DNA from 2 places in the Aggregatilinea sp. genome. Region 1 is predicted to be linked to the other one. Evidence: riboswitches for the same ligand, from Rfam matches in the RefSeq annotation. Region 1 holds a riboswitch; the other holds the start of a gene.
What was found. Region 1 has a riboswitch for cobalamin ahead of V7116_RS00200 (prenyltransferase/squalene oxidase repeat-containing protein). Riboswitches for the same ligand answer to the same signal wherever they lie in the genome.

Region 1 (5,560 bases):
GAGCCGCCGCAGCAAGGCGAACGCAGCGTGCGCGTGGAGCGCGAAGGCAGCGCGGCGACGATCTTCACCGCGTACCGCGCGCCCGCAGCGACCGATCCCGATTGGTTCAAGCTGGCTCTGGTAGACAGCATCCTGGCGGGCGCGAGCGCACCGGGGGGTGATGGTATTGGCAACAAGACTTCGCGCTTATATCGCGCGCTCGTCGAGACGGAACTGGCGGCATCGGTGGGCGGCGGACTGTACCCGTCGATCGATCCCTACCTGTTCAGCGTCATCTTGACCGTGCGTGATGGTCGCCAGATCGAGGAAGTGCAGGCCGCGCTGGATGCCGAAATCGACCGGCTGGTGGCAGGCGATCTGACGCAGGCCGAACTGGACCGGGCGAAAAAGCAGGCGAAAGCGCTGTTTGCGTATGGCACGGAAGGCGTCACCGGGCAGGCGTTCTGGTTGGCGTTCTCTGAGAATTTTTCCGGCTACGAGTGGTATCTACACTACCTGGATCACCTCGATGCAGTGACCCTGGACGATGTACAGGACGCCTCACGCCGGTATTTCCGCCGCTCGCAGCGAACGGTCGGCTGGTTTATCCCCACGAACAGCGGGCAGGAAGGCTGACGCAATGACATTACCTGTTGAATCCCTGCCGGGGCCGGATGATATTATCCGGCGTGAGCTGTCCAACGGCATTGTGGTGCTGGTGCGCGAGAACTTCAACGCGCGTTCGGTCGTGCTGGCCGGGTCGCTGGATGCAGGCGCGGCGTTCGATCCGCCTGATGCGCACGGACTCGCCGCTATCACGGCGTCCGCGCTGCTGCGCGGCACGGAGACGCGCGACTTTGCGGCCATTCACGAGTTGCTGGAGAGCAACGGCGCGAGTCTGTCGATCAGCGGCGGGCTGCATACGGTCGGGTTCTCCGGCAAGGGACTGGCCGAAGATCTGCCGATGCTGTTCGATCTTGTGGGAGACGCCCTGCGACATCCGGCTTTTCCCACGGGGCAGGTGGAGCGGCTGCGCGGTGAAATCATCACCGGACTGAAGATCCGTGAAAAGGACACGCGGTATATGGCCGCAAGGACTTTCCGCGAACTGGCGTATCCCGCAGGGCATCCTTATAGCCGCCAGCCCGAAGGGCGGTTGGCGACGGTGGCGGCCATCACGCGTGACCAGATGTCCGCGTTTCACCGCACCCATTACGGCCCGCGTGGAATGCTCGTGGTGATCGTCGGCGCGGTGAATGCCGAGCGCGCGCTGTCACTGGTCGAGGAGACGTTCGGCGCGTGGGAGAATCCCGATCAGCCTGCAATGCCGCTGGCGCCGGACGGTGTTGGGTTGGACGCGGCGCGCACGCAGACGATCACGTTGCCGGACAAAAGCCAGATCGATCTGGTGCTCGGTGTGCCGGGACCACCGCGCCGCGCCGACGAGTGGCAGGCCGCGACCCTGGCGAACGCCGTGCTGGGCGTGTTTGGGATGTACGGACGCATCGGCGCGGAAGTACGTGAAAAGCGTGGGCTGGCCTATTACAGCTACAGCCGCCTCGATGGCGGTATGGGGCCGGGCCCGTGGCGCGTAATCGCGGGGGTGAATCCGGCGAACGTCGAGCGGGCGCTGGAGGCCATTCGCGGCGAGATCCGGCGGATCGTCAGCGAGCCGGTTCAGGAGTCAGAGCTGGCGGACGTGAAGGCGAATTTCATCGGGCGGCTGCCGCTCCAGCTTGAGACGAACGAGGGCGTGGCTGGCTCGATCCTGTCGATGGAGCGCTACGAATTGGGGCTGGACTACCTGCGCCGCTATCCCGATTTGATTGTATCGATCACACCGGAGGCGGCGCTGGATGCCGCGCAGCGTTACCTGGACCCGGACGTGTACGCGCTGGCGCTGGCCGGGCCGGAACTGCCGGACTTTTCCGAAAGCGCCCCCACTGAGGCGCAGTCGGAGGCGTAATGCTGCGTATTGGCGTGGACCTGATCGAAGTCGAGCGCGTCGAGCGCGTGATGAACCGGTATGGCGATCGGTTCTTCGAGCGGTTTTTTACGCCTGCCGAGCGCGCGCAGTGCAAGGATCTTCCCGTGCGGTTGGCGGCGCGCATCGCCGCGAAAGAAGCGGCAGCGAAGGCGCTGGGAACCGGCATTGGGGACGTGCGTTGGATCGATATCGAAGTGTCGTCTGACGATCGCGGCGCGCCGCACCTGCATTTGCACGCGGCGGCAGCGGAACTCGCGCAGGAACTCGGGCTGTGCGAGTGGCAGATCAGCCTCAGCCACACGGCGGAACATGCCATCGCGTTTGTGGTCGCCGTGGGAAATGGAGCCGCTTCGCAGGAGTAGACCATTGTAACCCCCCGCGGCTCGCGTTATACTTCCTGCCATTGTCTAACAACTATGAAACGTCCAGGTGACGAACGCCCGGAAGCGTTCGTCGTAATGGGGGAAGCCGGTCCAAGTCCGGCGCTGTCCCGCAACTGTTGTGCGAGGAGTTTCACAGCCTCGCAGAGCCAGATTACCCGCCTGGACCGCCATATACATTACCCATCTCTCGCGGATCGGAGGTGATTCATGCTGTTCTCAGCGAGCTAGAACAGCGCCTTTCTTAACCGTCGGGAAAGGCGCTGTTTTTATTGGGCTCACTTTCCCCTGCATGTTGTCTTTTTTCAATTTCGAGGAGCATGATCCTGATGAAACGTTCTCATCTGTTGAGCACTATTGTGGCGCTGGCGCTGATCCTGGCGCTGGCGATCCCTGCGTTCGCGCAAGACGATACCGATCCCGCGCTGGCGGCGGTTGATTACCTGGATTCGATCCAGAATGCGGATGGCGGCTTCCCGACCGGCTACGCGCCGGAAAGCGATCTGACGACGACGGCAGACGCGATTATCGCGTTTGTCGCGGCGGGTGAAGATCCTAATGCGGTGCTATCGCCGGACATGGCAAATCCGTACTACTTCCTCGGCCAGCAGGTTGAGGCCGGGAACGTCACGGCTGCCGGGCAGGTTGCGAAAGTCGCCAATGCGGTCATCGCGGGCGGCAAGGACGTCACGGCGTTCGGCGGGCATAATCTGGTGAACGATCTGCTCGCGCTGCAGGACGAGAGCGGCCTGTTCGGAACCGGCGCGTTCGATCACTGCCTGGCGCTGACCGCGCTGGAAAACGCGGGCGTCGAGCTTCCTGAAGGCGCGGTGGATGCAGTTATCAGCGCGCAGACGGAAGACGGCGGCTGGGGCTTCGGGCCGGATCAGCCTGCGGATAGCAACACGACCGCGATCTGCGTGCAGGCGCTGGCCCTGACGGATCAGGCGGACGCGGTTGACGCGGCGCTGGCCTACTTCGAAGCCATTCAGAACGAGGACGGCGGCTGGCCGTACCAGAGCCCGAGCGACTACGGCACCGACAGCGATGTGAACTCGACTTCGGTCGTGGTTCAGGCACTGCTGGCGGCGGGCGAAGATCTGGCCGACTGGAATACCCCGCAGGACTGGCTGCTGTCGTTGCAGACGGAAGAAGGCGCGTTCGGCTACCAGACGGCCATGCCTGACGCGAACATTCTGGCGACGATCGCTGCGATCCCGGCAGTGGAAGGCGTTACGCTGACCGCGTGGGCGCCCATGCCCGAAGCGGAATAACGCCGGTTCGGAACATACACTAAACACGAGGGGCATGCAGACGACCGCATGCCCCTTTCTTTTTTGGACTTGTTGCGGCTGCATATGGGGGCTAGAATCAGCCGCATGTGAGGTTTATCTAGCGCTTTCGCTGCCACAGGATGCCATACACATGACGGATACCCTACCGAAGATGATGAAGGCCGTGGTGAAGGCCAAACGCGCCCCTGGCCTTGAACTGACCGAATGGCCTGTGCCGGAGATCGGCCCCGGAGAAGTACTGGTGAAGGTCCGTGCCGCGTCGATTTGTGGGACGGACCTTCATATCTATAAGTGGGATGAGTGGGCGCAGAACCGCCTCAAGCCGCCGTTTGTGGTCGGTCACGAGATCGCGGGCGAGATCGCGCAGGTTGCCGATGACGTGACGAGCGTGAAGGTGGGCGATTACGTCTCGCTGGAAAGTCACGTCGTGTGTAACGAATGTTTCTATTGCAAAACCGGACGCGAGTATATCTGCGAAAACACGAAAATCCTGGGTGTGGATCGTGACGGCGGATTTGCCGAATATGTCGCTGTGCCCGCCCAGAATGCGTGGAAAAATCCGCCCGATCTGCCGCTGCGCATTGCGGTGATCGAAGAAAATTTCGGCAACGCCGTGCATACGGCCATGGCGCAGGATCTGTCGGCCAAGTACGTGCTGGTGACCGGCTGCGGCCCGGTGGGCATCATGGCGATCGCCGTGGCCAAGGCAGCGGGTGCGCGGCGCGTGTTCGCTACCGACATCAGCGACTACCGTTTAGCGATGGCGCGCAAGATGGGCGCGGATCTGACGGTGAACGTGCTGGAAGAAGACGTGGTCGGCAAGCTGCTTGAGGCGACCTGCGATGAAGGCGTGGATGTGCTGCTCGAAATGTCCGGCGCGCCTAGCGCCATCGATCAGGGTTTCACGGTGCTGAAGGAAGGCGGCGAGGCGGCGCTGTTGGGCCTCGCACCGGGACCGTTCACCTTTGACCTGAACCAGCACATCATCTTCAAGGGTGCGATCGTGCGCGGTATCGTCGGACGGCGGCTGTGGGAGACGTGGTACCAGACGCGCGGCCTGCTCGAATCGGGCGCAGTTGATCTCAGCCAGATCGTGACACATGAGTTTACTCTGGAACAATTTGACGAAGCCTATCATGTCTTCATGAGCGGCGAGAGCGGCAAGATTATGTTCCACCTGTAGACGCCAGAGCCGAGGGCGGATCGCAGGAACTGATCCGCCCTCATTTTTTGAACTATTCCCCGGCGAGCCCTTCGGGTGCCAGCTCGCTGAGCCTCATTTCCTCAGATGCCTGTGCCGCGGGCTGCGGCGAATCGTCAACGTCGCGCAGCGCCCACCACGACACGATCCCCGCCAAGAAAATGATGACGCCCGCCCAGGCGAACACGCTGCGCGCGCCGATAGGGTCCATCAGGTAGCCCGCCGCGCCCATCGAGGCGATGTTTGCCACGTTGACGATGGTGTTCTGTGCGCCGGATGCCCGTCCGAGCTTTTCCTGGGGCACATGCTGCTGCATCAACGTCGCCGCGATGATCTGGGGCGGAGAGATAGTCAGCCCGACCAGGAACAGCACGACGATCATCAGCGAGTAGCTGCGCGTGACGGCCACGAGCACCGTGGTCACCCCGAACGCCAGCATACCCAGCCCGATCAGATTCCGTGCCCGGTAGCGCGCAGCCAGGGTCGAGATTGCCATGCTGCTCAGGATGATGCCCGCCGTTTGCGAGAACCGAATGGGGCCAATGCCCGCTTCGTTCATGCCCAGCTCGTTGACGAGCAGCGGTACGAAGGTGACATTTGCCGCGCCAAGCCCCAACATCATCGCCAGAAAGCTGATGAGTACGCCGCGCATGATCGTATCAGTGAGGGTGTAGCGCACGCCCACGACCAGCTCGCCTGCCATGGCCCGCGCGGTGTT
Region 2 (5,560 bases), on a different contig from region 1:
TGCGTCTTTTGCCCAATGACGAACTTCGCCGACGTAATCCACAACGGGTCCCAGGGGACAGATATAATTGCACCAGGGCCGGTAAATAACCAGTGAGGCCAGCATCACCAGCACCAGCAGCACCCACTGCGGCCACGAGCCTTTCAGGTTGAACAGTGTCCCGAACGGCTCATAGCTGGCCGCACCCGGCATACGCAGCGCCAGCCCCGCGACAATCGCGCCAAACGCCAGTACGCGCTGCGCCCATTGAAGCTTCGTGTACATCGAGCGCGGACGGTACACCTTCGCCCCAGTGAACGAGCCGAGAATCTCCTGCACACCGCCGAACGGGCAGAACCACGAGCAGTACGGGTTCTTACCCTGAATGAAGGTCACCGAGAAAATGCCGCCCAACAGCAGGAACCAGTAGAGGTTATCCTGCCAGTCCGGCCAGAACCCTGCCAACAGCGAGATCACGTTGGACAGCGTGAACGGCTTATTGTACAGGAATCCCAGCACCACGATCCCGGTCAGCATCACGGCCCAGCGTCCATAATGTTTCACGTTTTTGCGGCGCGTCTTGTGCAGGAAATAGCTGACCACGAACAGCGCGATCAGCGTCGCTTCCGGGATGCCGAACTTGATCGAGCGGTGCTCGGCAGGCACGGAGGCATTCAGTTCGCTGGTCGACAGATCGCGCACCGCCTCGCGGATGCTGCGCGCGACGCCTTCGGCGCTGAAGGTCGCGCCGCTCACGCGGTCGATGTCGTCGCCGAGCTGCATTGGGTCTTTGTAGCTCAAGCCGACGAACTGCGCCAGGAAATTCTCGCGCCCAATCAGGCGGAAGAAGCCCGGCGTCTCCTTGTGGCCGACGATCTGCGCGCCGGTGATGTTGCCATCGGGATCGATGCCGACCAGCACCTCCACCGGCCCGCCATAGCCGCTCGCCGTGCCGACCTGCGCGTAGCCGACCAGGGTGTCGCCCTGGTAGCCGACGTACAGGTCGCGGCGCGTCTCGATCCGGTCTGCGCCGGGCAGGACGTTCTTCACGTATGGACCCGCGTCGCTGCTGCCGGTGTTGGCATAGCCAATCAGCCACGCCGCGATGATGATCGCCAGCGCGATGGCCGTGACAATGGTTTGGCGGCGGCGCTGGCGCGCGCGTTGGAGTTGTAGGGCATTTTGAACGGGAAGCGTTCGTGCTGTTGCCATGGCTGCTTCGATGTTGTGGCTGCCGCTGCGGCCCGGTTGGCGGCTCGCAGCCGTAAAATCGGTCAGGTGAGTTAAGAGCGTGTATGAAAAGCGGCTTTATACCCCGTCGCGTTACTCACCGCCAGCGCCTTCCGCTGTCTTGCTCCCCTTCTCCTTGAGGGAGAAGGGGCCGGGGGATGAGGGTTTCCGGACACACTCTATGAAACAACGGCCCCGCTGTCCCGCTCAAAGCGAACGGCGCGGGGAAGGTAACTGAGAGCGTGTATGGAAAGCGGCTTTACTCCCCTTTTCGTGACTCGCGGCAAGCACCTTCTGCTGTTCTGCTCCCCTTCTCCCTGAGGGAGAAGGGGCCGGGGGATGAGGGTTTCCGGACACGCTCTGAGCCGGGCAGCACTTGCGCGCCGCCCGGCAGATAAGGCGTCAGTCGCTTACTTGGCGCTCTTCGCCGTCAGCGTCTGGTAGCTGCGCCACGCGCGTACACCCACCACCGCCATCAGGATGAGGCCAGGCACACCGAACGACAGCAGCAGGATGTTCGCGGCCTTGTATTCGAGTTCCGCGCGGGAGCCGCTGAAGTTCGCGATCGCCAGCAGCAGGAACACGATGGACACGGCGAGGATGATGTAATCGTACCACGCCAGCTTAAATTCGGAACGATGAGCGAGGAAGATGAACCCCGCGCCGATCAGAATACCCAGAATTAACCACAACATTGGTCGGTTATCCTTTCTTATCCGCAGCGCCGCGCGCTATGCGTCCTGGTGGCCCATGGTCGTGTCGTAGCCCAGCTCGGAGTAGTCGAGCTTCCACCACTCTTCGCAGTCCTTCTGCGGTTGGCCGAGGTCTTCGCTGATGTACGCGGTGCGGCTCATGCTGGCCAGCGCGCTGTCGAAGATCGGGGTGGTGCCGATAACGCCCTTGACCATCGAGTGGATGAGCGCCTTGTTCTTGACCGCGAACGGGCAGACCGAGAAGCAGATACCGCAGTTCGTGCCCACTTCACCCCAGTACGTACGGCAGGTAACCGAATTTTCGTACCAGGTCTTCACGCCGCCACGGTTCCAGCCGCCCTGCGTCTCGTAGGACGGTTCGGATTCGAGGCTCAGCGAGCCGGACGGGCAGTAGGTCGCGCAGGTCTTGCAGGTCTTGCAGAAGTTCATGATCCCGGCGTTGATCGGCTTGGTCGGCGCGACGGGCAGGTCGGTGACCATCTTGAAGACGCGGACCATCGGACCGTATTCCGGCGTGACGAGACGGTTCAGGCGCGACAGTTCGCCCAGGCCAGCCATAACGCCGAACGCGGGCGCGATACCGAGCGCGTTGGTTTCGTTTTCGCCCAGGCCCAGGTAGCCGATGCTGCGCAGGAAGCCCTGCAGGCGGCTCTGGATGGCGCGGTTCTGCGAGTAGGCCAGGCTGGTGGTCGCGGCGCCCAGCGGCGTGGGAGCGCGCTGAAGCTGCTCGGCAGACATCTGCACGGTCCACACAATGACGTAGCGGCACTTGTTGGGGATGACGCGGGTGGTCTCGTCTTCTTCCGGCTGGTCCTGCTCCTTGAACACCAGTTCCTTGCCGTCAGGGTCAATCGAGTAGATGAGCTTCTTGGTGGTCTCTTCTTCCAACTCCACGAAGCCGACGGTCGCCGCGCCGAACGCGCGCAGGGCCGAGCGGATCATCTCGGAGTTCTCTTCCGGCGTGCCTTCCCAACGCGGCACGCCACGATCTTCCGGCGTGCTGATGTTATCCGGCGGCAGGAACGACTGGGTCGCACCAATCCCCGACGCAGCGTACATGGCGATGTCGCGGATCGAATAACCGGGGCGACCTTCGAGCGCGAACTTGTTCTGATTGCTCTCGCGCATCCCTGTGATGCGTGTGGCCTCGTCCTCACCAACGTACTTCGCCAGACCGCGACGCACGGTGTCGCGCTCGTTGAAGCGGTAGATGGCGGCCCAGTCGATCTCGACCGTGGGGGTATCCACTTCCTTCACGTAAAACGGGCGTGAATTGATGGTTGCCTTATCGCCCCAGTCTTCACCGAAGGCAGCAATCGGCCCCAGGCTGGCCGTGGTAGCGCCCAGGCCGAGCAGCCCCATGTCCCTCAAAAACTCGCGGCGGTTAAGATTGAACGGCATATTGAATCTCCTTCAGCGACATTGAACGGATAAAGACTATTTAGCCGATCGGAATTACCGGACGATTAGTGCGGGCCGCAGCTCGTGCAGCCCGTTGCAGCCATCCCGCAACTGCCGCAGCTCGGCGCGCCAGCCAGGGCGCGACGCTGACCATCGGCGCTCGACGAGAACACCGCTACTGCCGAAATCAACCGCTGCGTCTCGGCTGCACCGCAGGCGGGGCACAATGTTTCCGCGTCGATCTCGGCCATTGGCTTCTGAACCTGGAATAGGGTTTGGCAGTCGCGGCAGCGGTACGAATACGTTGCCATGGGTTCCCTTCCTCCAAAACGAAAAAGAGCCGGTTTATTCCTGTTCGGAATAACCCAGCTCTCTAGGCTCGTAGAGATAAGACGTTGCAGCGGGTATTCTGGCTCGACCGGGCAAAACGCCCGATCTTACAGTTGCGGCCCAGCACCGGCCTTGCACCGGTTTTCCCCCTGACGCGCGATACCCTTCACCTAACCGTTATCGCAGCGTCATTTACTGCTGATGAAATAATTATGCAAAAAGGGGCCGGGCTTGTCTGTCAGGAGGGGGAAGAACGTGTGTCAGGAAAACGCCCTTGATTGCGCACGCGCCTGTCGGGAATTTGCTGACAGGCGCGTGCGCAAAAAGATGACAGCGGGGCGCTTATTTCCCTTTCGTCGTGTCGATGCCGTATTCGGGCAGGTCGAGATTCCACCACTCGGTCGGGTCTTTGCGGACACCGTAGCCGAAGGCGTCGTCCATGCTGCGCGTCAGGGAATTGATGACGGGGGCAGTTGCGATCTGCATATGCACGAACTGGTGCATAAAGCTCTTGCCCTGCTTGGTGAACGGGCACACGGCGAAACAAATGCCGCAGTTGGTCCCGGCTTCTTCGTACCAGAAGCGGCGGCAGCGCAGCGAGTTTTCGAACCACGCCTGATGCCCTGGGTTGCTCCACTCGCCCACCGGCTCCCAGCCCGGCTCCGTGTCGAAGCTGAGCGCGCTGGGCGGGCAGGCTTCGGCGCACTTCTTGCACGTCTTGCAGAAGCGTGTGATGCCCGCGTCAATGGGCCGGTCCGCCGCCAGCGGCAGATCGGTGACCAGCTTGAAGACGCGCACCATCGGGCCATATTCCGGCGTGATCACGCGGTTCTGGCGCGACAGCTCGCCCAGCCCGGCCATCACCGCCAGCGCCGGAGCGATGCCCAGGCCGTTCAACGTCTGCTCGCCCAGGCCCTGATAGCCCAGGCCGCGCAAAAACTCTTGCAGCCCATTCTGAACCAGCAGCCCGCGCTGGTAGCTGGTCTGCGTGCCGAACTCCGCGATCTTGGTCGGCGCGCGGCGCAGCGCGTCTTCCGACATCTGCACCGTGTACACGATCACCCACTCGGCGCGGTTGGGGATCACGCGCTTGTCCTCGGTCTCGTACGCCTGCTCGACGTCCTCGAACTCGATGCGCTTGCCGTCGGTATCGACCGCGTAAATCAGCTTGCGCGTGCGCTCGTCCAGGTGCACGATCCCGACGCTGGCCGCGCCCATCTGCCGCAGCGCCACCTTGATGATGTGCGCGGCGTCCTCCGGCGAGCCTTCCCACCGCGCGACCCCGCGCTGTTCCGGCGTCATGGCCCACTGCGCGCCGAGGAAACTGCGCGGGATTATCCCGCGCGACTGCCGCATGGCGTTTTCGAGCGCCTGATCCTTCAGCGTGTAGCCCGGTTCTTCCGAGTTCAGGCGTTCCAACAGCAAGTCCTCGCGCACCTGGAGCAGCCGCTGGTTTTCTTCCGGCGTGGCGAAGCGGCCCAACACGTTGCCGAACAGCGTATCGCGCGAGGCATCCACGCGCTTGATCTGCTCCCAACGGATGCCCGTCGTCGGCTCATCCACTTCGCGCACCCACCACGGGCGGCGGTACACCCCGCCGGACGTTGTGCTGCCGAAGACTTCTCCGGCCAGCGTGAGGCCCGTAGACCCGGCGGCAGTCGCCGCGACCCCGGCCATGCCCAGATTTTTCAAAAAATCACGGCGGCTGATCTTCAATTCATCGCTCATGAGGCGTCCTCGATATGGCTGTGAGCGTGCGGTGAATAGGACAGATCCGGCTCCACGGCGAACGGCTCGACGATCTCGGCCACAGGCTCATCGTCGGGCAGCGGCGCGGATTGGCGGTAGGGCGAGCGTGCTTCGACATGGCGAACCACCTCCACGATGATCCCGGCCAGCACCAGCAC

Region 2: linked by a shared signal. The riboswitch ahead of V7116_RS12140 (FmdB family zinc ribbon protein) and the one ahead of V7116_RS00200 (prenyltransferase/squalene oxidase repeat-containing protein) in region 1 are both predicted to bind cobalamin.

The regions. Positions count from the first base shown of each region.
Region 1 covers NZ_DAISHJ010000001.1:36,001-41,560, forward strand. Annotated here, with positions in the region: gene V7116_RS00185 (M16 family metallopeptidase) at 1-615, shown strand, start outside; gene V7116_RS00190 (M16 family metallopeptidase) at 620-1,945, shown strand; gene acpS (holo-ACP synthase) at 1,945-2,328, shown strand; cobalamin riboswitch at 2,377-2,526, shown strand; gene V7116_RS00200 (prenyltransferase/squalene oxidase repeat-containing protein) at 2,676-3,620, shown strand; gene tdh (L-threonine 3-dehydrogenase) at 3,772-4,824, shown strand; gene V7116_RS00210 (MFS transporter) at 4,877-5,560, opposite strand, start outside.
Region 2 covers NZ_DAISHJ010000034.1:29,685-35,244, reverse strand. Annotated here, with positions in the region: gene V7116_RS12155 (FMN-binding protein) at 1-1,191, opposite strand, end outside; gene V7116_RS12160 (hypothetical protein) at 1-1, opposite strand, end outside; gene V7116_RS12150 (dehalogenase) at 1,620-1,904, opposite strand; gene V7116_RS12145 (reductive dehalogenase) at 1,941-3,323, opposite strand; gene V7116_RS12140 (FmdB family zinc ribbon protein) at 3,389-3,634, opposite strand; cobalamin riboswitch at 3,706-3,847, opposite strand; gene V7116_RS12135 (reductive dehalogenase) at 3,996-5,381, opposite strand; gene V7116_RS12130 (hypothetical protein) at 5,378-5,560, opposite strand, start outside.